DNA from 2 places in the Bacillus pfraonensis genome. Region 2 is predicted to be linked to the other one. Evidence: predicted binding sites of a transcription regulator. Region 2 holds the regulator's gene; the other holds the start of a gene.

Region 1 (15,319 bases), on a different contig from region 2:
AACAATAGCATGTAGCATCTTATATTTGCAAAATAAAAAATTGATTATCTTTTGAGAAATTTATACTGAATCGTCAACCATAGAATAAAAAAATTTTTTTTATGGTTATGCTTCTTATCCTTCAAAAACACTATTATTTTAAAATATCTTGCATATTTCTTTATTTTATTTGAATGCTTATATTTTCAATAAACTTTCTAGGTATTAATTTTGATGTTGAGAAAAATAATTATATTCAGAATATTATTGACGATTATTTTTTTAGAATGATACTATGAACAACGTGATAAACAAGTTTCAAATTAGCATCTAAACTCTATATGATGGCAGTGTAGCCAAGTGGTAAGGCATAGGTCTGCAAAACCTAATTCCTTGGTTCAAATCCAAGCACTGCCTCCATACATTTTAAGGGGGTAACATATGTCGAATTCAATGAATGTAAAAAAGAAAGGAATTCATCAATTAGTTGCATCAGAAGAAGAGATGATCAAGTTAATCAGTGAAGAATTAAAAAATACTACTCAAGAAGAATTAGTAATTATGTCAGGGCACTTTATGCTCTTTTTTGATGAAGAAACAAATAGCTTAACTCCTGGAATTATCGAAGAACAGAAAACAGATGTGATGAAAGAAAGGATTTCACGTAGAGTAGGTATATTCCCTTTATACACGTGGAATATCGGAATTCAATTAGGCGAGCAATTTTATGAACAATTTAGAGACATTAAATATCTACTATTAATTAATGATTGGCAATATGTTCCATCTACAAATACAAGCGTTAGTGATCTTCGTAAAGAGTTTTATGAGAGATATACAGAAATTCCAGAAGCTTACGTTACAAGTTTAGAAAAGAGTAAGCACTTTAATCAACAGAGTATCTTGTCTAGCCGAAAAAATCCGATCTTTTTCCCTGAAACTTGGCTTAAATATAGATTTCAAAAAAGTGCTAGTAAGCTAGTAAAAGAAGGAAAATTAGAAAAAAGAATGCTAAACGATCGAGAAAATCAATCCGAAGTATCATTTGTAGATGCGGATGGAAATTATAAAACATTAATTAGTTGTGGTGTAACTGGATGTGCAGGAGAAATTACAGAAATGATAGCTGAGGTACATAAGGCAGGTTATAGAGCATTGTTATTATTCGCACCTGGAGAATGTTACCAACCAGTACGTACAGGTATTGAAATTGCTCTTAATCTATATAATTTAACCGGGATGAAAGTTATTGTTGCGGATCCTGGTGGAAGTGGTGAAATGTCAAAAGAAGAAATCTATGAAAAAACCGTTAATTTCTCTGTGTTTTCTTCGTGATAAAGGAGGGCAATGCTTATGAGACAGGTGTACTTAGATTATGCTGCTACTACTCCATGTCATAATAAGGTGATCGAAGTGGTAGAAAAGTACATGAAAACAGAATTTGCAAATCCTTCATCTCAGCATGTGATGGGAAAAAAAGCACAGTATGCGGTGTATCAAGCGAAAAGTAAGATTGCAATTTCTATTGGTGCTCATAAAGAAGAAATAATATTTACTTCGGGAGCAACAGAAAGTAACAACTTGGCATTGTTAGGAGCAATTGATTATCATGAAAAAGAACCTGTAAATGTAATTCTCTCACCTATAGACCATAAATCGATTTTAGAGGTTGGAAAAGAGTTACAAAGAAGAGGTATTATCGTAAAATATGTGGACATTAAACGTGATGGAACCATTTGCTTAGATTCATTGAGACGCTTATTAGATGATGATACAAGGGTTGTTAGTTTTGCATATGTTAATTCCGAGGTGGGAACAATTCAACCTATCAATGAAATCTCTGCTTTATGCAGAAAGTATAAAACATTGATACATGTAGATGCTGTTCAAGCTTTTGGAAAAATACCAATAGATGTGAAAGAATTGGATATAGATGCTTTATCATTATCGGGACATAAAATTTATGGACCAAAAGGTATAGGCATTTTATATGTAAACCAGCACAAACAGGAATATTTCCGTCCTTTATTATTTGGAGGCGAACAAACATATTTACGCAGTGGAACATTACCAACTTCACTAATAGCTGGTATGGGCGTAGCAAGTGATATAGCTATATTAGAACTAAAAGAGAATTATGAAAAAGCACTGAAATTAAGAACAATTGTTATAAATCAAATTCAACAAGAAATACCCCTTTCTCGCGTAAATGTATGTATGGAAAATAGCATACCTCATATCATAAATATAATGATCCCAAATATTAGTTCAGAAACACTTATAGCAGGTATGAGAACTGTTTCTATTTCTTCGGGATCTGCTTGTAATTCAAACAGCTTAGAACCGTCATATGTATTACAAGAGATTGGATTATCAAAAGAAGAAGCTAATAGTTCTATTCGTATATCAATTAGTCCCTATTTAAGCGAAGAAGAACTTTTATACGCTGTTGATGAAATTATAGCTAAAATTAAAGATATTTATTGTGTGCAACAGGGATTTTAAAAATAATAGAAAAAAGCACTCTTTTTTCTATATATCTTCACAGAAAGAATCGTGCTTTTTTATGCTTCACAACAGTCTAAGATTTTAATAAAAAGTTATAACTTAAAACAATATATTTTCGAGAGTACCTCATAGTCCTAATAGGGCGGTGACATACTATACTTCCCTTCTTTCAATCAATATATAATTACCTTTATTTTTCATCCTAATTCTTTTTGGTTTACTTTCATGAAAAAACTAAAAAAATTAGAATCGTGGTGAGTTTAAAACCCTACTACTCCAAGAAACCCATGTTCTATATAGAACATGGGTTTCACTAATAAGATGAGTATATTTAATTGAAATTCTTACTATCGTTTATTCACTCTATCCGCTTCTTCGTCCACGTTTCGACCACTTCACCTGTATCCGTAACATCTAGTACTAAACTACCGTTACTATAGCGGTCTTTATTACGGAATGCTTTTGGATCTATTTCTTCGACAATCTGTTTTTCTGTTTTCATATAAACAAGTTCATCATCTCGAACAATTTCAATACCAACAATACGGTACGGATTACGTTTTAACTCTTTAAAGATAACAAGGCCGCGCTTCGCCCTTGTTGATTTCTCAATTTCAGAAGCTTTCAATCGCTTAACCGCGCCTCGCTGCGTGACAAGAATCAATTGATCTTTTTCACTATTTAACGGCTTACCAGAAGCAACATAGTCATCTTCTTTTAAATTAATCGCTTTTACACCAGCTGCTCTTACACCAACTGGACTTACTTCTTCTTCGCTGAAGATAAGTGCATATGCACCATGCGTTGCAAGAACAATATCACTTGTTCCGTCTGTTGCGAATATATCCACAACTTCATCATCTTTTTTCAAGTTTACAGCAACGAACGCCCTTGAATAGCGCTGAACTTTATACTGATTTAGTTCCGTTTTCTTAATCATACCATTTCGCGTTACAAACACTACGAAACGTTTTTCTTCCTCAAAACTCGGTACAACCGTTGCCCAAATTAACGTCTCATCTCGTTCAAGCGAAACAATATTCGCTACGTGCTGGCCTAAATCTTTCCAACGAATATCTGGCATCTCATATACTGGAAGATAAATATAGTTTCCTTTATTCGTGAATAAAAGAACTGTTTCTGTTGTGTTTGTATCGAAACGTTCGAGTAAGATGTCGCCCTCTTTCATACCGAAGTCTTTCCCGTTCGATGCATTATGTGAACGCCAGCCTGTTCGTTTCACATACCCTTCTTTCGTTACAGTAACGATGACATCTTCTTGTGGAATCATAACTTCCACATCAATTTTAATTTCTTCAATTTCTTCTTCAATAACAGCACGGCGTTGATCGCTATACGTTTTCTTTACTCTTTTTAAGTCCGCTTTAATAACTTGCAGAAGCTTTTTCTCACTTTGTAAAATCGCCTGTAATTCTGAAATTTTCTTTTGCAGTTCTTCTGCTTCTTTCTCCAGTGCGGTAATATCTGTATTCGTTAAACGATACAATTGCAGTGATACGATCGCTTCCGCTTGCGCTTCTGTAAATCCAAATTTTGCACTTAAATTATCTTTAGCATTACGTTTATCTTTAGATGCTCGAATTGTTTCAATTACCTCATCTAAAATCGATAATGCTTTCATTAAACCTGCTACAATATGCTGACGGTTTTCTGCTTTTCTAAGTTCATATTCTGAACGACGTGTAACAACTTCTTTTTGATGTCCAATGTACGCATCTAAAATCTTTGGTAAAGTCATAAGTGTCGGACGACGATTATTTATGGCTACCATATTGAAGTTATATGGAATTTGTAAATCAGTATTTTTATATAAGTAATTTAAAATACCTTCTGCGTTTGCTTCCTTTTTTAATTCCACAACAATACGAAGACCTGTACGATCTGTCTCATCACGGACTTCAGCAATCCCATCCAGTTTTTTATCTAGACGTAATTCGTCCATTTTTTTTACTAAATTCGCCTTGTTGACTTCATATGGAATTTCTGTAATAACAATTTGTTGTTTACCACCACGAATCGTTTCAACTTCTGCTTTTCCGCGAATGATGATTTTTCCTTTTCCTGTTTCATACGCTTTTTTAATCCCATCAATCCCTTGAATAATACCACCTGTTGGGAAATCAGGTCCTTTAATAACCGTTAATAAGTCATCTACCGTACTATTAGGTTTATCAATACGCATCATTGTAGCATCGATTACTTCACCAAGATGATGCGGTGGAATCTCAGTTGCGTAACCAGCTGAAATTCCTGTTGAACCATTTACTAATAGATTCGGGAACATCGCCGGCAGGACAACTGGTTCTTCACTCGTATCATCAAAGTTTGATACAAATTCTACTGTTTCTTTATCAATATCACGTAGTAACTCAGAGGCAATCGGTGATAGACGAGCTTCCGTATAACGCATCGCTGCCGCTGGATCACCATCCACGCTACCATTATTGCCATGCATTTCAACTAATACGTTACGTACTTTCCAATCTTGGCTTAAGCGCACCATCGCCTCATATACAGAAGAATCACCATGTGGGTGATAATTACCAATAACGTTACCAACTGTTTTAGCCGATTTACGAAACGGCTTATCATGTACATTTCCTTCTACATACATGGAATATAAAATACGACGTTGTACTGGTTTTAAACCGTCACGCGCATCTGGAAGCGCGCGGTCTTGAATAATATATTTACTGTAACGTGCAAAGCGATCGCCTAACACGTCTTCAAGCGGGAGGTCATGAAACTTCTCTGCTTGCATGTTATTCCACCTCCGTCTCCATAATCATTTCATTTTCTAAAATATTTCCTTCTTCTTGCATACCGAATTGTACATTTCGCTCAATCCATTTACGGCGTGGTTCTACTTTATCACCCATCAACGTCGTAACGCGGCGTTCAGCTCTTGCTGCATCATCGATTTTCACGCGAATGAGCGTACGCGTCTCTGGATTCATTGTTGTTTCCCACAACTGATCCGCGTTCATTTCGCCTAGACCTTTATAGCGCTGCAACATATATCCTTTACCGACTTTTTTCGTCACATCATCTAACTCTTCATCTGACCATGCGTATTCAATTACTTCGCTTTTTCCTTTTCCTTTACTTACTTTATATAAAGGTGGAAGAGCAATGAACACTTTACCCGCTTCAATTAACGACTTCATATAACGATAGAAGAATGTAAGTAGTAACACTTGAATATGCGCACCATCTGTATCAGCATCGGTCATAATTACAACTTTATCATAATTAATATCTTCGACTACAAACTCGTTTCCAACACCACCGCCAATTGCATAAATAATCGTATTAATCTCTTCGTTCTTAAAAATATCAGCTAGTTTTGCCTTTTCCGTGTTAATTACTTTACCTCTGAGTGGCAAAACTGCTTGGAAACGGCGATCACGACCTTGTTTTGCAGAACCACCAGCAGAGTCACCCTCTACTAAATATAGTTCGTTCTTTTGTGGATTACGTGACTGCGCAGGTGTTAACTTCCCGCTCAATGTTCCTTCCGAACGTTTTTTCTTTTTACCAGTTCTCGCTTCTTCTCTTGCTTTTCGTGCTGCTTCACGCGCTTGCGCTGCTTTAATCGCTTTTTTCACAAGAAGAGTTGCTACATCTGGATTTTCTTCTAAAAAGTACGCTAAGTGTTCTGAAACAACTGCATCTATAGATGAACGGGCTTCACTTGTACCAAGCTTCCCTTTTGTTTGACCTTCAAATTGCAGTAAATCCTCCGGCACACGTACAGAAACAATTGCTGCTAACCCTTCGCGGATATCTGTACCTTCTAAGTTTTTATCTTTTTCTTTTAATAATGAGACTTTACGCGCATATTCATTGAAAACACGCGTCATCGCCGTTTTAAATCCAGCTTCATGCGTCCCACCATCTTTCGTACGCACATTGTTTACGAATGAAAGGATGTTTTCTGAATAACCATCATTAAATTGAAATGCAAGTTCTGCTTCAATTCCATTTTGTTCACCAGCGAAGTATACAACGGGATGGATAGAATCCTTTTCTTCGTTTAAGTAAGAAACAAAAGCTTCAATTCCTGTTTCATAATGAAAAATATCTTCTAAATCATTTCGTTCATCTTTTATAGTAATTTTCATACCTTTTAACAGAAATGCAGATTCACGCAATCTCTCACATAACGTTTCATAGTTATAATTAGTTGTACTGAAAATAGATGGATCTGGTTTAAAATGCATCGTTGTTCCAGATTGCTTTGTTTTCCCGATTTTCTCTAGTGTCGTTACAGGAACACCGCCATTTTCAAAACGTTGCTCATATATATTCCCATCACGTTTAATGGTTACAACGAGCCACTCTGATAAAGCATTAACAACCGATGCACCAACACCATGTAAACCGCCACTTGTTTTATATCCGCCTTGTCCAAACTTACCTCCTGCATGAAGTACAGTTAAAATCACTTCAGGTGTAGGTTTTCCAAGCTTATGCATTCCCGTAGGCATCCCGCGCCCTTTATCAATCACACTAATACTATTATCTTTATGTATTACGACAGAAATTTCGTCGCCAAATCCCGCTAATGCTTCATCAACGGAGTTATCTACTATTTCGTATACTAAATGATGCAATCCACGGCTGTCCGTACTCCCGATATACATACCTGGGCGTTTTCGAACAGCTTCAAGGCCTTCGAGCACCTGAATTGCATCTTCGTTATATTGAAACTGATGCTTTGCCAAACTCCTTGCCCCTTTCCTAATCAAATCAGAACATATGTTTCTATTATAGAATAACGCCTTAACCATACTTTTGGCAAGTTATGTTATGTCTTTTATATACCATTTTCAATAGAAAAATCCTTGTTTTTTCACAAGGATTCCTCTAGGCTACTATTTCAGAAAAATAATCGTTTGTCAACGAGAAATGGATATGTATTCCAAATTACATACTCCACCATTTGGCAATTAGCCAAATGACAATTATCCAAAATGGGATAACAAGTAGCAATCCCCAAAAACAGCCTTTAAAAAATCTCATGATGAACACCTCGTTCATCTGCCCAGTTTTCAAGTAATTCCCTCTGAGCTGAATCAACCTTTCGTTTACACTGTCTATACTACCGTGTCATGGCGTGTTCTACTTTAATACAACGATCCATAATAACAGTATAGCCCTTTTCCTTTAAAAATTTATATGTATCTTCATCCTGTACTCCTAATTGTGCCCAAAAAATATCCGCATCAATCTCTACAAATTCCTTCGCAATGTCCATTAAAAATTCAGAACGACGGAATATATTAACGATATCAACATGCTCCTTAATATCTTTTAATGACGGAACAGCTTTTTCCCCTAGCACTTCATCTATGACCGGGTTTACTGGGATAATACGATATCCTGCATCCTGCATCGCTTTTGAAACCATATATGATGTACGTTCTGGTTTGTCGGATAATCCAACAACCGCGATAATTTTGCTATTTTTCAATACTTCACCAATTTCCGTACGAGTTGGGTTTTCAATTGTCATAGTAAATCCCTCCTATTCCTTTAGTATAGCCGATAAAGAAAGTCTCTTTCAACACGAAAGAGACTTTCTTTATTAATTCGTCGCAGCAGAGTTATCAGCTAATGTAGCTGTTTTCGTCATTTTTTCACCATTTCGATAGAATGTAACTTCAATTTTGTCGCCTACTTTTTTCTTTTCATATAAATATTTACGGAATTGAAGCGCATTTTCAATTTTTTGTCCATCTAACGCTACAACAACATCATATTGCTCAAGTCCTGCCTTTTCAGCTGGTGAAACGGAATAAATTTTACTTAAGAGAACGCCATTTGTAACATCTTTTGGTAACTTTAATTGCCCTAATGCATACGGTGGTAAATCTTCAAGCGATGCCACCCCAACTCCCATTGCTGGACGTTTGACCGTTCCATCTTTTTCAAGAGATTCAATAACTGGCTTTGCCACATTAATTGGAATCGCAAAACCAATTCCTTCTACTTCTTGCTGCGCAATCTTACTAGAGTTGATTCCAATGACTTCACCATTTTGATTAAATAATGCGCCGCCACTATTCCCTGGGTTAATTGCTGCATCTGTTTGAATAACTTGCGCTTGCCAATCTGGCTGTTTGTCACCATTAATATCAACCGGGATTTCACGTTCTTTACTACTAATGATTCCTTCTGTCACACTGCCATCAAAACCTAATGGATTCCCAATTGCAATTGCAGATTCACCCGCGCGAATTTTACTAGAATCACCAAGCGTTGCTACTTTATTTATATTAGATCCATCAATCTCTACAACAGCTAAATCTAACCAAGGATCTTTCCCAACTAATTTTGCATCCACTGTTTTACCATCACTTAGTTTTACTACAAGCTTGTTTGCTCCATCTACTACGTGATTATTCGTTACAATCAAAGCCTTATTCCCAGCTTTTTTATAAATTACACCTGATCCTGATCCAGCCTGGGCTTCTTCTTGTCCTGTCGGCTGCAATGCAAATGGATCAATATTTTTTTGCATATTCATTACACCGACAACAACCTCTTTCGCTCCTTCGATCATACCAGGTAGATCTGTTTCACCTTTTGTTTTATTTACAACAGGAACCACAGTTCCCTCTACTTTTGAATTAGAAGATAATGGCGATGAAACAGCTGTCCCGTTTCCATTTGCCCATGGCATATACGGAGCTGCAAAACTAATCGAAACCGCTCCGACAACTGCTCCAACTAAACCAGTGAAAAAATATCCTTTTTTGCTGCCTGATTTTCTAACTTCTCTCGTTTCACTATGCTCTTCATTCATATTCGGTCCGTCATAATATCCCATAATTGCTATCCCCTCTCTGCTGAATTCGTATTTTCAGTATAGTCACATTTTGTGTCCTTCTTGTGAACTCATCGTGAAATCCAATTAAAAAAATACTCTTATTCATTATTGTAGACAAAAAATCTATAATTTGTACATTTTCATCTACAAAAGAGAGTGTAAATGTACTATATTCCCAACTTATATATTTTTTCAACATATAAGTTGCTGCTGCGAAGAACAGAAGGAGACCTTCACTCGTTTCCTCCCTCTGTTTTCTACTTGGGCATGGGGCTAAAAAAGGATTTGACCGCTTTTAGCCATGGGGGGCGAATCCTCTCTTCCAACCAAAAAGAAAGATTTTCTATCGTTTTTTCAATTTGTATTACATAGTATTTAAGAACTATTCCTCGAACTTATATCCAACTCGAATGACAGTTCCGATATGTTTTGCTTTGTCACCTAACTTATTACGCAACTTTTTTATATGTGTATCGACAGTACGATCATCACCATAATAATCATATCCCCAAAGTTGATCTAATAAATGTTGGCGTGATAATACGATTCCTTTATTCTCCATTAAATAAACAAGAAGTTCAAACTCTTTATGTGTTAATATAATTTCTTCTCCGTTTACCGATACTGTACGCGAAAGACGATTCACATCGATTCCTGCCATAGAAAGTGCATTCTCTTCTGCCACCCCTACTGCCCCATCAGCGCGCTTTAACAAAGTTTTCGCTCTCGCAACTAATACTTTTGGACTAAAAGGCTTTGTTACATACTCATCAGCCCCAAGCTCAAAGCCTAGCAATGTGTCATCTTCATCAGAACGTGCTGTAAGCATAATAATTGGTACTGCTGACTCTTTTCGAATGCGGCGACAAACAGACCAACCATCTATTTCTGGTAACATAATATCTAACATAATTAAATCAATTGTATGTTCAGCAAATAATTCTAACGCTTGTTTTCCATCTTCAGCTTCTATCACTTCAAAACCTTCATTGCGAAAATAATCACTAACAATTTCACGTAATCTTCTTTCGTCTTCAACAAGTAATACCGTTTTATTCATCTGACCTATCCCGCCTTTTTACTCTTTCAATCGAATCATACGTTGATTGGAGCTTCCGCGAAATGGAAGTGTTAAATCTCTTTTTTCAAGTTCAAACCTTCCATCGACCAGAACATCTCCATAATGTAACAATTCTATCATATCATTATTTTGAGAACTCTGTATCTCTTCTAACGTATAACCTGTGTAAATCCATAAGTTTTTTTTCAAAGCCTTTACCGCTTTTGCTACCATCTTCACTTCAGTAGCTTGAAAAAATGGATCTCCACCTGAAAATGTTACATCAGTAAGCGGATTTTTAGCAATCTCTTTTATAATTTCTTCTGTAGTCATTTCAGTACCATTACAAAGGTTCCACGACTTAGGATTATGACACCCTAAACAGCGATGCGGACAGCCCGCAAAAAATACGACTGTCCGCAACCCTTCCCCGTCTACAACACTATCATGAATAATATTCATTACTTTCATTTATGCTTCACCCGATCCGCTTCTTCACTGCGTTTTGCACTATTCCATTTCGACATATCTCCTACCAGATATCCCGTTATCCGGCGAATCCGTTCTATTTCATTCTCATTCTCGTTTCCACAACTTGGACATTCATTTTCGATGACCCCATGGTAACCACAGCACTTACAACGATCAACTGGATGATTAATTGATCCATATCCTACTCCATACTTTGCCATTGCCTGCACAATTTGTTTTAATGCTTTTTGATTATGAACTGCCGCTCCATCTAATTCAATATACGTAATGTGTCCGCCATTACAAAGTGCGTGAAATGGCCCTTCTAAACGTATTTTATCAATTGCTTGAACCCGGTAATAAACGGGTATGTGGAACGAATTTGTATAATAATTATGGTTTGTCACACCACTAATGATTCCAAATTCATCTCGATCTCTTTTCACAAACTTGCCTGATAATCCTTCCGCAGGAGTTGCAATTAAAGAGAAATTCAGCCTGTGTTCTTCCGCGGCCTGATCCATCTTCTCTCTCATAAAGGTCACAATTTCATTTCCAAGATCCCATGATTCTTTATCTTCCCCATGATGTTTTCCTGTTAAAACAACTAAACATTCTGCAAGACCGATAAAACCAATACTTAACGTTCCTTGTTTCAAAATTTCAGCAACAGAATCTTCAGGATGCAGTTTTTCTCCGCCCCGCCATACTCCTTGTGAATATAAAAAGTGAAAATCTCTTGCCTTTTTGGTACACTGGTAAGCAAATCTTTCTAATAGTTGACAAATGCCAAGATCCACATAATAATGTAAAGCTTCAAAAAATGCTTCTTTTGAACCGCTAATCAATGCCAATTTCACTAAGTTAATAGAAGTAAACGATAAGTTCCCTCTTCCAATTGCGGTCTCTTCCCCATGAATATTAGACATAACACGCGTACGACAGCCCATATAACATACTTCGCTTTCTGGACGACCATCATAATGCGCTGCATTAAATGGCGCATCTAAAAATGAAAAATTCGGGAACAACCGCTCAGCAGTCGTTTCTAATGCCAATTCAAACAAATCATAGTTCGGATCACTCTCTTCAAAATTGACACCTTTTTTCAGCTTAAAGATTTGGATAGGGAAGATAGGTGTTTCACCTTTTCCTAATCCAGCCTGCGTCGCTCGTAATAATTGCTTAATTAATAATCTTCCTTCTTTCGATGTATCCGTTCCGTAGTTAATAGAGATAAACGGAACTTGCCCACCTCCCCGGCTATGCATACTATTAGAATTATGAATAAACGCTTCACAAGCTTGATACGTATCGTTTTCTGTTTCCTTCCATGCAAATTCTTCTACTTGCTCTTTTGTTAACGGATACGCCCCTAATCTGTTCTTATTTCTCTCAAATGTTTTTCTCACATACGGTGCTAAATCAATATCAAATAAGGCAAATGATTGACCGCCGTGCTGCATGTTCTGGTTTGCCTGAAAAATAATCGAAGAAAGCGCCAACGCGCTTTTAATATCTTGTGGTTGTCTCATATGTCCATGCCCGGTATGAAATCCTTTTTCAAGCATTTGTGCTAAAGGAATTTGCGAACATGTTGTCGTACCTGTCGCATAAAAGTCTAAATCATGTGGGTATAATATATTTTGATTGATTGCTTTTTTTACTTCTTCAGAAAGTAACTGTTCCATTGCATAATATTTGGCGCTCTCAGATGCAAATGTTCCCATCATTCCCATTGGAGATCGTCCGTCAACATTTGCATTTTCTTGCATTAAATCTTGCTCATTCCCGTGGACAATTGTTTCAAAAATCTTTATTAATTCTTCTCCACGCGCACTTTGTTTCATCATTTTTCAAACCCCCAACAATATCTTGTTAATTCACTAACAAAATGATACAACATATAGTTCTAATCAATCTGTGAGAAATGTAACATTCCTGTGAAAGTTTTTTTAAGAAACTTTGAATTTTTCATTTACAAAAAAGAAATGTGCTCTTTACAAATGTATGGTACAATATACGGGAAAAACTCTTTTTACCCTTTATCAACACATTTGAATAAAGGAGACTGAACTTATGCTTATTACATATCTTTTATTTATCGTTGCCTATTTGCTTGGCTCGATTCCATTTGCACTTGTTGTAGGAAAAATTGGTTACGGAATCGACATTCGCGAGCATGGTAGCGGTAATTTAGGAGGAACGAATACATTTCGGACGCTAGGGAAAAAAGCAGGTTTTATCGTTACAATTGCTGACATTTTAAAGGGAACGTTAGCGACAGCACTGCCGTTAATTTTCGCCTTAGATATCCATCCCCTTTGGTTTGGATTAGCTGCAGTTCTTGGACATGTATATCCGATTTTTGCAAAATTCCGCGGCGGAAAAGCAGTTGCAACTTCTGCTGGAGTACTCTTATGCTACGCGCCAATTATTTTTGTAATATTAGCCGTTGTCTTTTTCACCCTGCTATTTACAACGAGATACGTATCGCTTTCTTCTATGGTAACAGCAATCGTAGCTGTTATTGCATCAATTATTGACGGGGATAAAATCTTCATTGTTGCGATGTGTTTATTAGCTGGTATGGTTATTTATAGACACCGTGCAAATATTGGACGAATTATAAATAAAACTGAACCAAAAGCAAATTTAACAAAGAAACAAAAGTAAGGTTGTGACCCACATAACGCAAAAAGAAAACGCAAAGCATATTAATAGCGTCTTTTTGCGTTATTTTTTATACTAAAGAAAAAGCAACATAACTTGGAGGAACTATACATGAATCTTTCCGTAACAAAAGAAGCAGTAAATTGGTATAAAGATGAATTAAACTTACAATCTGGCGATACACTTCGCTTTTTCGTACAATATGGTGGTTGTAGCACTGTTCAAAAAGGACTTTCTTTAGGAATTCGTAAAGACGATCTTGCACACCCTGCTGTTCAAATCCAAGAAGAAGGCATTACTTTCTTCGTTGAATCGGATGATGAATGGTTCTTTGATGGACATGACTTATCCGTTACACTTAACGACGGTGACGACTTCCCTCAATTTAATTATGAAAAATAAAAAAGTGTGGCCCAGGGCCACACTTTTTTATTTTTTCTTAATTTCTTCATATTTCGCATACCACTCAGGATATAATTTCTTAAAAGATACAGGACGAAAACCCTCTTTTTTCGCACAAATATTTGTTGTTGTAGCGGTAATACAAAGGTCTCCATCACCATTATAAATTTCATATCCGTAAATAACACGAAGTGGACTAACTGAGTCAATCCATGTTTTCACAATTGCTTTTTCTCCATAACGCATTGCTTTCCGATATGAAATTTGCAAATCTAATACGGGAGAAATAACGCCTTCTTTCTCCATTTCAATATATGAAAACCCTAATTCTTGTATTAATTTTGTACGCCCTAATTCCAGCCATACTAAATAATTTGAGTGATACACCACACCCATTTGATCTGTTTCCGCATAGCGGATCTCAATTTCGTGTTCTGCTACAAACATATCACAATCTCCTTCTCACTTCTGTTTCCTCGCATACATTTAATCATAATACAGTGAAATCAAAAATAAAATAGAAACGATGGATCTTTTTACTGAAAGGAGCGAGTATATGATTCAAATTGTAACCGTTCGTAGCGGTGATAGCGTATATAGCTTAGCGTCAAAATACGGCACTACACCTGAAGAAATTGTAAAAGACAATGGACTTAATCCAGCTGAAACACTTGTTGTCGGTCAGGCACTAATTGTAAATACGAAAGGGAATAACTATTACGTACAACCTGGAGACAGCCTTTACCGAATTTCTCAAACATATAACGTTCCTCTTGCGAGCTTAGCAAAAGTAAATAACTTGTCATTAAAATCCATTCTTCACGTCGGCCAGCAGTTATACATTCCAAAAGGCTCAAAACGAGCAATAGAATCTATTGCCTATTTGCAGCCTTCTACTATTCCAATTAAAGAAAGTTTAGTGAATGCCACACGGGCTATTATTCCTTATCTCACATATTTAGCCTATTTTAGCTTTGAAGCATTGCGCGACGGAACCTTAAAAGAACCAACTGAAACTGCAAGAATTGCTCAAATTGCTGTGCAAGGTCAAACGATTCCTATGCTCGTGATTACAAATATTGAAAACGGCAATTTCAGTGCTGAATTAGCCTCTATTTTTTTACGGAGTGCTACCATTCAAAACAAATTTATTACTAATATTCTACAAACAGCTGAGAAGTATAATATGCGTGATATTCATTTTGATTTTGAAAATGTTGCGCCAGAGGATCGCGAAGCATACAATCGTTTTTTACGAAATGTAAAAACAAGACTACCAGAAGGATATACATTAAGTACAACACTTGTTCCCAAAACGAGTTCTCAGCAAAAAGGAAAATTTTTTGAAGCACACGATTACAAAGCACAGG
Region 2 (15,319 bases):
TATCTACATATGATGAAACTTCCATATCATCTTTCCATTATAGCAGTGTCGTTTCTACTAGGAAAGATGCCTTTAAATGACAGTAAAAAAAGCCAAAGGAAGCTCCTCCGACTTTTTCACTGTATATTCTTCTATATTGTTATAGCCTTTATGCTTATTTTGTCATATCAAGTACAACACGTCCCTTAATCTTTCCTTCTTCCATTTCACTAAATATCTCATTAATTTCATCAAGCTGACGTGTTTCTATAATCGCTTTCACTTTTCCTTCTGCAGCAAATTGGAGTGCTTCCTGTAAATCTTTACGCGTTCCAACAATAGAGCCAACTATTTTCACTGCATTTAATACTGTATCAAAGATTGGTACTTCCATCATTTCTGGCGATAATCCTACTGCTACACATGCACCACCGCGTCTTCCATGTAAATGTTTCTAAGAATAAATAATATTATAAGTTGATTTAACGACACCATTTACATAGTGTTTCGCATCAACTAATTTTAATTTTAAACGCGGTTTCACGTTACCAAATAAAGGTGTTCCTTCACCAATTATGACTGGATTTATTTTCAATACTACTTGGTCAATTAGTTTTTGCTGAACTAACGAGCCAGCCAGTTCTCCGCCCCCGCAGAGCCACAGATTACCAGCTTCTTTCATTTTTAAGTTTGTGATAAACTCGACTGCATCTTCCCTAACAAGTTCTACTTTATCACTCGATTCAAATTGCATAGTATTTGAAAAGATATAATGCTTTAATTCTTTAAAATAACCTGGCTCTCCTGGCTTCGCACCAAATTGAAATCCAAACTCATATGTTTTTCTCCCCATTAATACCGCATTATATTCCTCGACATCGGCAATAAAATCTGATACATGTTCACCTTCATATAAAAAAGTCGAATCAGTAGCATCACCATCTAAGTCAGCAATAAAGCTATCCGCCGTAACTGCAATATGATAAATTAGCTTTGCCATGTAGTCCCCCCTCGTATCTTTTTCCATGCTCATTTCTATTTCTAATCCTTTTCTTTGTTTCCTGCTAGAGTTGTATCATTCAAATAAATAAAAAAAACCTTAGAAGAAAATCTTCTAAGGTTTTTAGACAATTATTTTAAGTTGCTTTTTGCAACTGTTGCTAATTCAGCGAAAGCTTTTTCGTCATGAACAGCTAAGTCAGCAAGCATTTTGCGGTTAACTTCGATACCAGCAAGTTTTAAACCGTGCATTAAACGGCTGTAAGAAAGACCATTCATGCGAGCAGCTGCGTTAATACGAGTGATCCATAATTTACGGAAGTCACGTTTCTTTTGACGACGGTCACGGAACGCATATAATAAAGACTTCATTACTTGTTGGTTAGCAACTTTGAATAAAGTATTTTTAGAACCGTAGTAACCTTTCGCTAGTTTAATCATTTTTTTACGACGTTTACGAGTAACTGTACCACCTTTTACTCTTGGCATAATATTACCTCCTAGATTGTTCTATATATAACCCGAACTTATTTTAAGTTGTCAAGCATTTGACGAATACGTTTGAAGTCACCAGCGCTTACTACACCAGCTTTACGTAGTTTACGTTTAGCTTTTGTAGATTTGTTAGCGAATAAGTGGCTTGTGTAAGCGTGAGAACGCTTAAGTTTACCAGATCCAGTCTTTTTGAAACGCTTTGCAGCGCCGCGATGAGTTTTTTGTTTAGGCATAGGTATTTCCTCCTCTATCTATTACTTATCGTTTTTCGGTGCTAAAACTAAGAACATACTGCGTCCTTCCATTTTAGGCTTAGATTCGATTGTACTAACTTCAGCACAAGCTTCAGCGAAACGATCTAAGACACGTTGACCGATTTCTTTATGAGTAATGGCACGTCCTTTAAAGCGAATTGATGCTTTAACCTTGTCGCCTTTCTCTAAAAACTTGATAGCATTACGAAGTTTTGTGTTAAAGTCGTGTTCATCAATTGTTGGACTTAAACGAACTTCTTTCATGCTAATTACTTTTTGATTTTTACGCTGTTCTTTTTCTTTCTTTTGTTGCTCAAAGCGGAATTTACCGTAGTCCATAATGCGGCATACTGGCGGTTTCGCATTTGGAGCAACCAATACTAAATCAAGATTAAGATTTGCAGCTAAGTCTAAAGCGTCATTACGAGACTTGATGCCAAGTTGATCACCATTCGCACCAACTAAACGTACTTCACGTGCACGAATTTGCTCGTTAATCATCATATCCTTGCTAATAGTAAGCCACCTCCAAGGTTTTCTTAGAATACGTTTGTAGTCGTAGAACCCAAACAAAAAAGTGTGGGCATACGAACACCCACACTTGTACAATCTAAAGTAAGAAAGACATTTACCTGCTAACTGCATATGCGTCAATCAGGTGAGAAGCGGGTGCTTCTACTTGTTCTACAAAACCATATTCTATTATCCTTGATGAGTTTACCACAGGATATAACGTCTGTCAAGAAGACGCGCTTTACTAACAACAAGAAATATTGTAACAAACAACACGAATACATGCAATACTTTTTTATGATAAGTATTGTTTGGTTATTATTTCTAATTCCTATTACTTGTATTATGCAAAAAAGTCGCGGCATGCCGCGACTTTTCATTAGCGTTTTCCTTCAACTTTAATCATATCGACAAACGCATCTAATGCGATTGTTTCTGATTTTTGCTCACCGTATTTACGTACGTTTACGCCGTTTTCAGCAACTTCATTGTCACCTACTACAAGCATGTACGGAATTTTTTGCATTTGTGCTTCACGAATTTTGTAACCAATTTTCTCTTCGCGAGTATCCACTTCAACACGGATACCAGCACGTTGCAAGTCTTCCTGTACTTTCTTCGCGTAGTCTAAATGTACTTGCGGAGAAACTGGAATTACTTGTACTTGAACTGGAGCTAACCAAGTTGGGAATGCACCTTTGTATTCTTCGATTAAGAAAGCAACGAAACGTTCCATAGTTGATACAACACCGCGGTGAATTACAACTGGACGATGTTGTTTACCATCTTCACCAACGTAAGTTAATTCAAAGCGTTCTGGAAGTAAGAAGTCTAATTGTACAGTTGAAAGTGTTTCGTCTTTTCCAAGTGCAGTACGAACTTGAACATCAAGTTTTGGACCATAGAATGCAGCTTCACCTTCAGCCTCATAGTACTCAAGACCCATTTCATCCATAGCTTCTTTTAGCATACCTTGTGCTTTTTCCCACATCTCATCGTCAGCATAATACTTTTTAGTATCTTCTGGATCACGATAAGATAGACGGAATGAATAATTCTCTAAACCAAAATCTTTGTATACTTCTAAAGTTAAGTTTACAACGCGTTTCAATTCTTCTTTAATTTGATCTGGACGAACGAAAATATGCGCATCATTTAAAGTCATTCCGCGTACACGTTGCAATCCAGATAGTGCACCAGACATTTCATAGCGGTGCATTGTTCCAAGCTCCGCAATACGGATTGGTAATTCACGATAGCTGTGAATATCGTTTTTATAAACCATCATATGGTGAGGACAGTTCATTGGACGAAGTACTAATTCTTCGTTATCCATTTCCATTGATGGGAACATGCCATCACGGTAGTGATTCCAGTGACCGGAAGTTTCATAAAGCTCTCTGCTTCCTAGTACTGGAGTGTATACATGGTCATATCCTAGGCTTGCTTCTTTATCGACGATATAACGCTCAATAATACGACGGATTGTTGCACCTTTTGGTAACCAAAGGGGTAAACCTTGTCCTACTTTTTGGCTATTTGTAAATAGTTTTAACTCTTTACCTAATTTACGGTGGTCACGCTCTTTCGCTTCTTCAAGCATACGCAAGTGCTCATCTAATTCTGCTTTTTTCACGAATGCAGTACCGTAAATACGTTGTAGCATTTTATTGTTGCTATCGCCGCGCCAGTAAGCACCTGCCACGCTTAATAATTTAAATACTTTAATCTTTCCTGTAGATGGAAGGTGAACACCACGACAAAGGTCGAAGAATTCGCCTTGTTCGTAAATTGAAATAACTGCATCTTCTGGAAGATCGTTAATTAAATCTAATTTTAACTCATCGCCAATTTCTTCATAACGACGAAGTGCTTCTGCACGTGGTACTTCGTGACGAACGATTTCTAAGTTCTCGTTCACAATTTTTTGCATTTCTTTTTCGATTTTTTTGAAGTCTTCAACTGTAATTGCTTCTTCCATATCGATATCGTAGTAGAAGCCATTTTCAATTACTGGACCGATACCAAGTTTCACATCTTTATATAAACGTTTTAACGCTTGTGCTAAAAGATGGGCTGTTGAGTGGCGTAAAATATATAAGCCCTCTTCAGAATCTAATGTAATGATAGAAACTGCACCATCTTCTTCGATTGGTGTAGAAAGATCGATCATCTCATCATTTAATTTTCCAGCCACAGCTTTTTTCTTTAAGCCTGGGCTAATAGAAGCTGCGATTTCTTCAGTTGTTGTTCCTTTAGGAAACTCCTTCACAGCTCCATCAGGGAAAGTAATTTTAACTACATCTGCCATCACTGGTCACTCCTTTTTTCTCAAAATAAAAAACACTCGTCCCATAAAAAGGGACGAGTGTTGAATTCGTGGTTCCACCCTTGTTCCAATTAACAAAACTGTTAATTGCTCAAGTACAACATAACGGTGTTGGCCGTTAGCAATTACTAGAAAAACGTTCACTGCTAAAGTTTAGAGGTGGTAAGTAATAAACCCGTACTAGGAAGCTCACACCCTAAGGCTTCCCTCTCTGAAAATCGTAGTAAATTACTCATGTCCTCATCGTGACATTTCAATATATTTCATTTATGTAGGTAATTATATGCTCAAAAACTTAGAAAATCAAGGGCGTTCCCTTTATTTTTTAAATTTTTAACGTTGTGTTCAAATTCATGCAGGGCACATAATTGAACTCGTTCTTGAAATACATTTTGAAGGGTAACAATCATATTGTGATCTTGTTCTTTCGTATACAAATAAATCATTTTCGGCGAAATAGAAAGAAGCGGTGCAATTACCTTCGTATCAATGTACACACCTTGCTTAGTTAGTAACTCCTCGTCTATATATTGAACCAATTTTTCTTGTTTTAAACGTATTCCTTTTTCATCATAAAAAATAAAACTTTCATCAAATACAAGATGTAAGCAGGATAACCGTGATTTTCGGCTACTCACTTGTTGCCGTAGCATTTCTACAAACATTTGATATTCTTGCTCCATTTTATATTCATCAATCGCTACTTCCGCAAGCCTGTGCACCATTTCCCTATATGTACGCAGGCGAAAACGAATATAAGACGAAAACGAAAATGAAAGCGGGTCACAGAGCCACCCTTTTAAAGAAGCCATAACATGAGTCTCGATTTGATTACGTGTTAAATCCCGGGTAATTCCTTTTCTTTTTCCATTTAAAATAGCTTGTGCCATATGTAAAATTTGATGGCATTCTTCTTCCTCTTCATAAAAAAACTTTTCTTTTAAAATAGCACGAAGCCATTCATTTTGTTTTATAGTAACAATAAAATAAAGGAGTACCGGTATCAAAACTTTCTCCATATAATTCGATTCGCATATTGGAATATGAATTGTTACCTTTTGTTCATATAAATAAACACTCGTTTCTTTATATATCTTTTCCGTTCTCTTTATCAGTTGTTGATATACGTGCACAGCATCATTTTTTTCTTCGAAGCAGATTTCAATCACTCTTGTCCCCCCTTTTATCCCGCTCTAAAGGACCGTTAACCTCTCAGCTCAAAACGAAGTGAGGCAAACATCCATAAGAGTCCGATCTGTGAAGCCTCACTCTAAGTAGAAATAAATCCCTTATCGCTGAAAGTCTTCACTCGATATTTCTTGCTAATTTTATATATATTAACGGTGGGAGAAAAAAATGATACAAGCTCGCATGAATTTTTAGATTATCAATATATTCCCATTGCTTAACCAAGCATAAAAAAAGAGTCTGTTTTCATACAAAACAGACTCTTTTTTAAGTACACATTAAAAATAACTTTCTCCTATTTCTTTCCTGCTTTAAGCATGACGACGATTCTTCCCGCCAATCGCAACCGGTTTTGCTAAATATTTAATACGCTCCATAATACGGGCTGCTTTCATTTCTTCTGCTTCTCCGCGCTGCGTATACGTTAAATGATGTTCTAACTGTTTAAAATCAAAATTAGACGTAAAGAACGTCGGTAAATTTTCTAGCATACGGAACTGCAGTATAGCTCCTAAGACATCATCACGCACGAAACTGGACATCGCTTCTGCCCCGATATCATCGAGCATTAAGACTGGTACATACTTTACTGCATCAATTTTCTCGCCAATCGTATTATTTTGTAGTGAACTTTTAATTTCACGCAAAAATTCCGGTAAGTACACAATCATTGAACTCACTTTCCGCTGCGCTAATTCATTTGCAATTGCTCCTAAAACGAATGTTTTTCCAACGCCAAACGGTCCATGGAAGTACAATGCTTGTACTTTTTTCCCCGGCTCATACTCACTTAAAAATTCATTCGCAGCACGGATTGCTTCGAAACGATTTCCATCAGACAGATCAAGAGAAGACATAGACGCCTGCAATATATCCTTAGGCATGTATACACTTTGAATAAGCTTCTCTTGTTTTTTTCTTTCATCATAAGCCACTTTTCTTACGCAACGATCATATTGAATATCAATCATCTTACCTTGAATAATCAATTTCGGCTCATATCCTTGAATCATATTTTTACATGATTCTAAGTTCGGACAATCTGCGCATCCAACACTTTGCCCAATGTATTCATATAGCTTCACAAGACTTCGTTCTATCATAGAAGTCGTTACTTCACCTTTATGTTCTTCGATAAACTCTTTCACACGCGGATGTGCCATCACTTCCGCTTTTAACACTTCATATCTATTTTTAAAATTCTCATTTTGCATCAACTTTGCAAATGAATTTTGAATATGCTCCATTTTCTCACCTCAAAGAGCGTTCATTCTCCTCTATTAATCACGCTTATATTTTTTCAACTCTTCTTCCAATCTCTTTCGTTCTTCTTCTAGCTTGCTCGGATTTTCTTTTGAACTTGCACCTTTTGGTAATTGTTCTTTCGGTTTTTCTTTCGTTTCTTCCTTAAGCCAATCTGGCACCATCTCTGTCCGTACTGCTTTCTTCGTTGTACGACCTTTCTTTTTCGTCTCAGCCCACTCTTGATATTGACGATTCTCTTCTTTTGCTAAAGTCATTGCTTCTGATACGGTACCAACCTTTTTTCGCGCCCAATGCCCCGCAATTTTCTCGACATATGATTTAGCCAGTTTCATATCAGAACGGAGCATAACATAATAAATGAGTACGTTGACAACACCAGGCGCTAGTTTTTGACTCAACATCACTTCTTCTACAATTTGCAAATCTGCTTTTGTCGGTTCTGCCCCGCCTGATATTTCTTTTAATAATTGTTTCGGTGAAATTTCCTCAAGCTGTTTGATAAGCATCTCTTCTTGCGTAGTTGGCTCTTTCTCTTTCATCGTACGCGCAGAATGAGGTTGCACCCGTTCACTTAACACCGGAAGTGCTTGGCCGTTTTCAAATTGATACCAATCACGCGCTCCTTTACGAAGCCTTTCCATATCAATTGTTTGCACTTCTGTCATTGCACCAAGAACTATATTTTGCATCGATAATACATCAACGTCATACACGTAGGCTAGCGTAATGACACATTCCCGTATTTGATCCGTAATTGCTTTTCTTGGGACAAGCGTTGATAACCCTTCTACAAATAAAGAAAAATCAAAGAAATCATTCCAAACCTTAGGGGCAGCCCCTTGTTCATTTCCAGGCATGACCGTTGTCTTTGGAATACGAACTTCCTCTTGCGCATGCTCAAATTGACCTGGATTAAATGAACCAAATACTTCATTAAAAGAACGTGTAACATTTTCATATGAAGTAAAATCGAACTCTTCTTCTAAGAAGTATTGCTTAACTTGATTATATTTCGCCCGACTTAATCTGTTGTACAAGAAAATGCTCAAAACAATATCATCAAAAAATTGTTTTGGAGTTAGCGGTGGCTGCAATTCGTATATAAACATTCGAATATCTTTCTCTTTTTTAATGTATACGTTTAAAAGCCCAATTGCTTCTAATTTTATCCGTTCTTCATATACTTCAGGAAGCTGCATTTGCATTGTCACCATAAGAGAGTGATGTGTATTCTCTTTTCCAAATACACGATCCTGCTCTAGTTCTCCCCACAGCGTCATGTATAGGCTAAAAGCCTTGCTACCCACTAATGGTTGATATAACATCGTTAATACCTTCCGATCGTAATTATGCAATAGCCCTTTTGCACTTACTTTATAACGATCGATTGGCAATAGCTCCATCCATGACTGTTTTTCCATTCTGGCAATTCCTTTCTTTTGTCCATTTTACGTATTTTATTAGTAAAAAAGAGCTAACAGCTTACGCTTATAGCTCTTTTTCACGTAATTTGCGGGTTCAATTCTTCCATCATCCCCAAAAGAAATGAAACGAAGAGACAGCCACCGCGAATCAGAGTTTTACCTTATTCTCTTTCTTTTTGCAGTATATCTTTTAATTCCTCGATGAATACATTTAAATCTTTAAATTGACGGTATACAGACGCAAATCGTACATAAGCAACATCGTCAATATCTCGAAGTGCTTCCATTACGATTTCACCGATCATATCGCTTTTCACTTCTGATATTCCTAAATTACGAAGTTCACGCTCTACATTTTGCGTTACTTCTTCTAATTGTTTTAACGATACAGGTCTTTTTTCACACGCTTTAATTAGTCCACGCAAAATCTTTTCTTTATTAAACTCTTCTCGTGTTCCCTCTTTTTTTACAACAATAAGAGGTGGTTCTTCTACTCGCTCAAATGTCGTAAATCGATTTAAACAACTTTCACACTCTCTTCTTCTTCGAATGGAGCGCCCCTCATCTACTGGACGTGAATCCAATACTCTTGTACCATTATGAAAACAGGTTGGACAACGCAACTCATTCACTCCCTTGCAATTTAATCTTCATTCTTCTCATTTCATCTACATGTGAAAATATATATACAATATTATATAACCTATTTGTCTACGCTTACTACTTCCATTTATATAAACTAAAAAAGAGGTGCATTATACACCTCTTTACATTTTAAATCAATTATGTTCTTTTTTAAAGAGCTTTTGTTTCTCTATGCTTAATTTCGAAGCTACCTGTGCCTCGAGGAAGCTCGATGCTCTCTCGCGTTTTCGCATTTAAACCTTCTGCAATGTATTCTGCAGCAACATTTGGATCAATACGATCCCCGCAAGTATAAACATCAATACTTGCATAGCCGTGTTCTGGAAAGCTATGAATTGTTAAATGTGATTCCGAAATGATTACAACTCCACTTACACCCTGCGGCGCAAATTTATGAAAAGCAACCTCACGTACTTCAGCACCAGCTCTTAGTGCTGCATCCACAAATAATTGTTCAATAAACGGCATATCATTAAGCTTGTCGAAATCGCAATCCCAAAGTTCAGCGATTACGTGACGACCCATCGTGTCCATAGTATCCATTCTACAGTTCCCCCTCATAAAAATTTAATCTAACTGTTCGAATTGAAAACTAATTTGCAATTTGGCTTGCTCCACTACCACGGGGGAAAGTTAGTCCAGAGAGGTCCTAACCCTTTAAGTAGTGACTACGTACCTCAGCTCTTAAGTTTACGAGTGTTAGTATACTTTGTTTATTTTCATTTTGCAACAACAGTTTTTTCGATTTTTTGTCATATTCTCTCCTTTACTTTTCACAAAATAAATTAATTGATTCACAAATGCAGTAATCACAATGGTTTTTCCTATGTACCATTCGCAAAAATATGCTTGTATAATTTTTTTCTTTTCAGAAGAAAACATAAAAAAGAAGACAAGCAATCGCTTGCCTTCCTTGTATCATTAAATGTGTTGTACACTTTCTTGTTTCGCTAATTCAGTAACAACTAGCTTCACAAGATCTACAACACGGCGAGAGTAACCCCACTCGTTATCATACCAAGCTAGTACTTTCACTTTGCGTTCACCCATTACCATTGTAGATAAACCATCAATGATAGCTGAATGTGTATTTGTATTAAAGTCAATTGAAACTAAAGGTTCCTCACTGAACTCAATAATCCCTTTCAATGCACCGTTCGCAACAGTTTTAAACGCTTCATTAATTTCCTCAACTGTTACATCACGTTTCACATCTACTACTAAGTCAACAAGAGACACGTTTGGTGTCGGAACGCGAAGTGCCATCCCATGAAGCTTTCCATTTAAATGCGGAAGAACTTTCGCTAAGGCTTTCGCAGCACCTGTTGTTGTAGGAATAATAGACTGTCCACAAGCACGTGCTCTTCGTAAATCTTTATGTGGGTTATCAATATTTTTTTGGTCATTTGTATAAGCATGAACAGTTGTCATTAAACCGTTTTCAATTCCGAACTGCTCATCTAACACCTTAACAACAGGCGCTAAACAGTTTGTTGTACAAGATGCATTTGAAATCACAGTATGTTTTGTAATATCTAATTGTTCTTCGTTTACACCAACTACAACTGTTACATCTTCATTTTTACCAGGTGCTGTTAAAATAACTTTTTTCGCCCCAGCTTCCACATGAAGAATTGCTTTTTCTTTCGCATTAAATTTACCAGTTGCTTCGATTACAACTTCAACCCCTAGTTCTTTCCAAGGCAATTCTTTTGGATCGCGGTTATTTAGAAGGCGAATCATTTTCCCATCCACTAATAAATGATCTTCAAATGCTTCCACTGTTCCGTCAAACTTGCCATGAACTGTATCATACTTGATTAAATGTGCTAATGTTTCTGATGGATAGCTTGCGTTGATTGCTACAATTTCGAATGCGCTTTCTTTTATTGCTTGACGAAATACCATTCTTCCAATACGTCCAAATCCATTAATTGCCACACGAATCATAATATGTTATCCCCCTTGAATGCGTTATACTATTTATCTCCAATCCCAATAATAGTATAACACAAAAAGAAGATATGTCACTAAGCATTTTCACTAATTTCATATTTTTTTAATTAATGATGTTCCACTCTTTTAAAATGAGTTGTAATTGTGCTTTTGTCTCAGTAATTGTGCCATCATTATAAATAACTTTATTAGCTAATGTTACTTTCTCTGCTAAAGACATTTGCGAACCAATGCGCGCTTTTGCTTCCTCTTCTGTAAAGCCATTCCGCTTCATTAAGCGTTCTAACTGTGTACTAGGCGATACAGCTACAACTAAAATTTGATCCACAATTTCTGTTAACTTACTTTCAAATAACAGCGGAATGTCTAGCACAACCGCTTGCACACCTTCCTTTATGTACATATTCTTCTGAGCATTCATTTCTTTGCGGACAGCTGGATGAACGATTTTGTTTAAATGCAATCGTTTTTCTTCATTATGAAATACAATACTCCCAAGCTTCAGACGATCAAGTTCACCATCTGCTTGTAATATTTCTTCACCAAATACCTCTACAATTTCTTTATACGCTTCTTTACCTTGTTCTACAACTTCTCTTGCAATAATATCCGCATCAATAACAGGTATACTCAGCTCACGAAACATTTGTGAAACCGTACTTTTTCCGCTTGCAATACCTCCCGTTAAACCAATAACAATTGTCATTATGCTCCCTCCTTATGAATAAGAGCGTGAAACTTATGTTTCACGCTCCCACTTACATCTTCCAAATACCAATAATAATGAGTAAAATCCCAGGTAGGAACGTAAATTTTTGTAACCATCGCATATTTGATAAAACAGTTCCTAGCCTCATTCCGATAAATAAAAACAAAGAACTCATAACGGCAACTAACACTGCCATCATGGCTGGTGTATATCCCAGTAAGGATGCACCAATCCCTGCTCCAAACGAGTCTACAGAAAGAGCGATACCTAGCAGCAATGCTTCTCCACTAGAAATTGTGCCTGATTTATCAAAATCGGCAACAGTCGGTTTCCGCAAAATTTGAATGACTAATCCAAGTGAAGCAATTTCTAATTTCCAAACTTTCTCTTCGTGCTGCGGCTCATCTTTTTTCTCACTCCGAAAAAATTGATATACAACCCACGCTCCAATAGCTATTAGAACGATTCCGCCAATACGCGTTGCAATCACTGGGGAAAACACTTTGGCAATCATATGTCCAATTCCCATCGACACAAGCATAACAGCCGCTGAACACATTCCAATGATGAGTATCGATTTTAACGGAATCCGTACGCTCCGCAGACCATAAGTAAGCCCTACACTACAGCTATCCAAACTTAATGTAAAAGCTAATAAAATAAGAGAGAAATATTGATACATCGGTAAGCTCCTTCCCTATACATAGCTTTGCTGTATGTATATGACAAATGCCTATCCGATGTTATTAGAAAAAATATCTTTCTTAGCTTTTTGGCTGGCATATAGGACAATAGTGTGTCCCTCGTCCACCAACAACTGTCTTTTCAATCACGTTCCCACAAGTTACGCACGGTTCACCTTTTCTTCCGTACACATTTAAAAGCTCCTGAAACGAGCCGATTTGTCCTTGTGAATTGATATACGTTCTAATTGTACTTCCACCACGCTTAACCGCTTCTCCTAACGTCTCAACGGTTGCCGCATGAATCTTTTCTATTTCAGCTTTCGTTAAAGACGAAGCTTCTCGTTCCGGATGAATCCCGGAACGGAATAAAACTTCATCTACATAGATATTACCAAGCCCAACTAAAAGACGTTGGTCTAGCAATACAACTTTTATTTTGCGGTTTGTTTTTTGCAGTCTTTCTTGTAAATACACTGGTGACAATTTTGCATCAAACGGCTCAGGCCCTAAATCTGCAAGTGGCATTTGGTCGAATTCTTCTCCTTTTCTAAAGAGATGCATCGTACCAAACTTTCTTACATCTTTATAGTGCAATTCCGTCCCATCTGTAAACTGAAAACGCACATGCGTATGTTTATCAATTGGTTCATCGCCTTCATGAAGCAAATACTTGCCTTCCATACGCAAATGTGAAACAATCACATATTTTGTTACATATAGAAGTAAAAACTTACCTCTTCGCTCAATTCGTTCAATCTTTTCACCGCGTAACATTTCTTTAAAAAGCTCAGCGTCATCAGGTCGCTTTACTAATTTCGGATATGTTACAATTACATCTTTAATTATCTTTCCCGTTACAAGGTTTTCAAGAGTCCTTCTAACGTTTTCAACCTCTGGTAGTTCAGGCATTCAATCACTTCCTTATTTTGCGTCATACCAAGTTGGACCAGAAGAATAATCCACTTTTAGCGGAACAGCAAGTTCAATCGCATGTTCCATTACTTCAGGTACAATCTTCTCTAGTTTTTCTACCTCTTCTTTCGGCACTTCAAAGATTAATTCATCGTGCACTTGCAGGAGAAGACGAGCTTGTAATCCTTCTTCGTTTAAGCGATCCGCCATAATAATCATTGCTTTTTTAATAATATCTGCCGCACTACCTTGAATTGGCGTATTCATTGCAGTACGCTCCGCAAAGCTGCGCAAATTAAAATTACGACTCGTAATTTCTGGGATATAACGACGACGATTTAATAATGTAGACACATACCCTTTTTGCTTCGCTTCTTGTACAATCTCATCCATATATTCTTTTACACCAGGGAAGCTTGCGAAATACTTTTCAATAAATTCCCCTGCTGCTTTTCGTGTAATTCCTAAGTTTTGCGAAAGGCCATAATCACTAATACCATACACAATTCCGAAGTTAACCGCTTTTGCCTGACGTCTCATATTCGATGTTACGTCATCTTTTCCAACGCCAAACACGTCCATTGCTGTTTTCGTATGAATGTCCATATCATGTTGGAACGCTTCTACTAGCCCTTTGTCTTTTGCAATGTGTGCTAGTACGCGCAACTCAATTTGTGAATAATCGGCAGCATACATAACCCACCCTTCTTTTGAAGGAATAAACGCTTGACGAATCTTCCTTCCTTCCTCTAAACGAATCGGGATATTTTGTAAGTTTGGATCTGTAGAACTTAATCGACCTGTTTGTGTTAACACTTGATTAAAGCGCGTATGAATTTTAGCAGAATCTTCATGAACAACTTTTAATAATCCTTCAATATATGTTGAATTTAATTTCCCTAATTGACGATAGTGTAAAATTTTCGGGATAATTTCATGATGATCCATTAACTTATCCAGTACATCAGCTGATGTAGAATATCCTGTTTTCGTCTTTTTAATAACTGGTAAGTTTAAGTTTTCAAATAGAACAACACCAAGCTGCTTTGGTGAGTTAATGTTAAACTCTGTCCCAGCAAGCTCATAAATCTCTCGTTCCATTTCTTTCAGTCTACCAGCAAGCTCATCTCCCATATTACGTAAGCGCTCTGTATCAACCTTAACACCTTTTACTTCCATTTCAGCTAACACGCGCGCAAGTGGCATTTCAAGATCTGTAAACAGTTCATACTGTTCATTGTTTTGCAACTCTTCTACAAATGTTGGTTGAACATCATATAATACATGTACTTTGCGCGCTACATGCTCCGCAACTACACCTTGTTCTGGAACTGCACGTTTCGCACCTTTTCCATATACCTCTTCATCAGATTTAACAGCGTGCGTCTCTTTCATTTTTGCTACGGCACGGAAATCTTTATCTGTATCAGCTGGGTCAAGTAAATAAGCGGCAATTAGTAAGTCAAAGTCAATCCCTCTGATTTCTACACCTTTCCACTTAAGTGCAACAATTGCACGCTTCGCATCAAACGTATATTTTCTCATTTCATCATCTGCAAGCCACTTCGTAAAAGCGTTAGAGTTGAGCGCAACATCAGATGGAATGAAATAACAACCATTTTCATTTTGAATACCAAATCCTTGAATATCAGCTTTATGGTAGTTATCTTCCTGTACTTCAACGATAATTGCACTATCTTGCTGCAGCATTTCATCTGTCACTTCTTCTACAATATCAAATGAAATCTCATCTAATTCAGCTGACGCTGTTTCCTCAGGAGTAGCACCTAGCTTATTTAATAACGAAGTAAACCCTAAATTCTCGAACATTGGAATGACGTCGCTTGCTTCGTATCCTTTATATTCGATATCATCTACATGTACCGTTATCGGAGCATCCGTAATAATCGTTGCAAGCTCTTTACTCATAAGCGCTTGCTCTTTATTCGCTTCTAGCTTTTCTT

Evidence for each region. Region 2 encodes NrdR, which represses ribonucleotide reductase genes. Its sites were predicted from a motif close to AACACNATATATNGTGTT; they were not measured.
Region 1: the regulator NrdR is predicted to act here: its motif matches at 12,771-12,788, upstream of KFD70_RS24745 (anaerobic ribonucleoside triphosphate reductase).

Annotation. Positions count from the first base shown of each region.
Region 1 covers NZ_JAHCDO010000037.1:3,710-19,028, reverse strand. The annotation lists tRNA gene KFD70_RS24790 (tRNA-Cys) at 326-399, shown strand; gene KFD70_RS24785 (LPD16 domain-containing protein) at 421-1,314, shown strand; gene KFD70_RS24780 (cysteine desulfurase family protein) at 1,333-2,484, shown strand; gene parC (DNA topoisomerase IV subunit A) at 2,846-5,269, opposite strand; gene parE (DNA topoisomerase IV subunit B) at 5,271-7,235, opposite strand; gene KFD70_RS24765 (CoA-binding protein) at 7,613-8,026, opposite strand; gene KFD70_RS24760 (S1C family serine protease) at 8,099-9,343, opposite strand; gene KFD70_RS24755 (response regulator transcription factor) at 9,726-10,403, opposite strand; gene nrdG (anaerobic ribonucleoside-triphosphate reductase activating protein) at 10,422-10,874, opposite strand; gene KFD70_RS24745 (anaerobic ribonucleoside triphosphate reductase) at 10,871-12,727, opposite strand; gene plsY (glycerol-3-phosphate 1-O-acyltransferase PlsY) at 12,954-13,550, shown strand; gene KFD70_RS24735 (HesB/YadR/YfhF family protein) at 13,659-13,949, shown strand; gene KFD70_RS24730 (acyl-CoA thioesterase) at 13,977-14,396, opposite strand; gene KFD70_RS24725 (glycoside hydrolase family 18 protein) at 14,506-15,319, shown strand, end outside.
Region 2 covers NZ_JAHCDO010000010.1:80,431-95,749, forward strand. The annotation lists partial or broken gene KFD70_RS11565 (zinc-dependent alcohol dehydrogenase) at 155-418, opposite strand; gene KFD70_RS11570 (dihydrofolate reductase family protein) at 434-979, opposite strand; gene rplT (50S ribosomal protein L20) at 1,111-1,467, opposite strand; gene rpmI (50S ribosomal protein L35) at 1,506-1,706, opposite strand; gene infC (translation initiation factor IF-3) at 1,728-2,231, opposite strand; ribosomal protein L20 leader region at 2,293-2,414, opposite strand; gene thrS (threonine--tRNA ligase) at 2,620-4,551, opposite strand; T-box leader at 4,598-4,825, opposite strand; gene ytxC (putative sporulation protein YtxC) at 4,857-5,738, opposite strand; gene dnaI (primosomal protein DnaI) at 6,069-7,004, opposite strand; gene KFD70_RS11605 (replication initiation and membrane attachment family protein) at 7,038-8,444, opposite strand; gene nrdR (transcriptional regulator NrdR) at 8,609-9,070, opposite strand; gene speD (adenosylmethionine decarboxylase) at 9,243-9,626, opposite strand; gene KFD70_RS11620 (glyceraldehyde-3-phosphate dehydrogenase) at 10,014-11,042, opposite strand; gene coaE (dephospho-CoA kinase) at 11,152-11,754, opposite strand; gene ytaF (sporulation membrane protein YtaF) at 11,807-12,439, opposite strand; gene mutM (DNA-formamidopyrimidine glycosylase) at 12,522-13,352, opposite strand; gene polA (DNA polymerase I) at 13,365-15,319, opposite strand, start outside.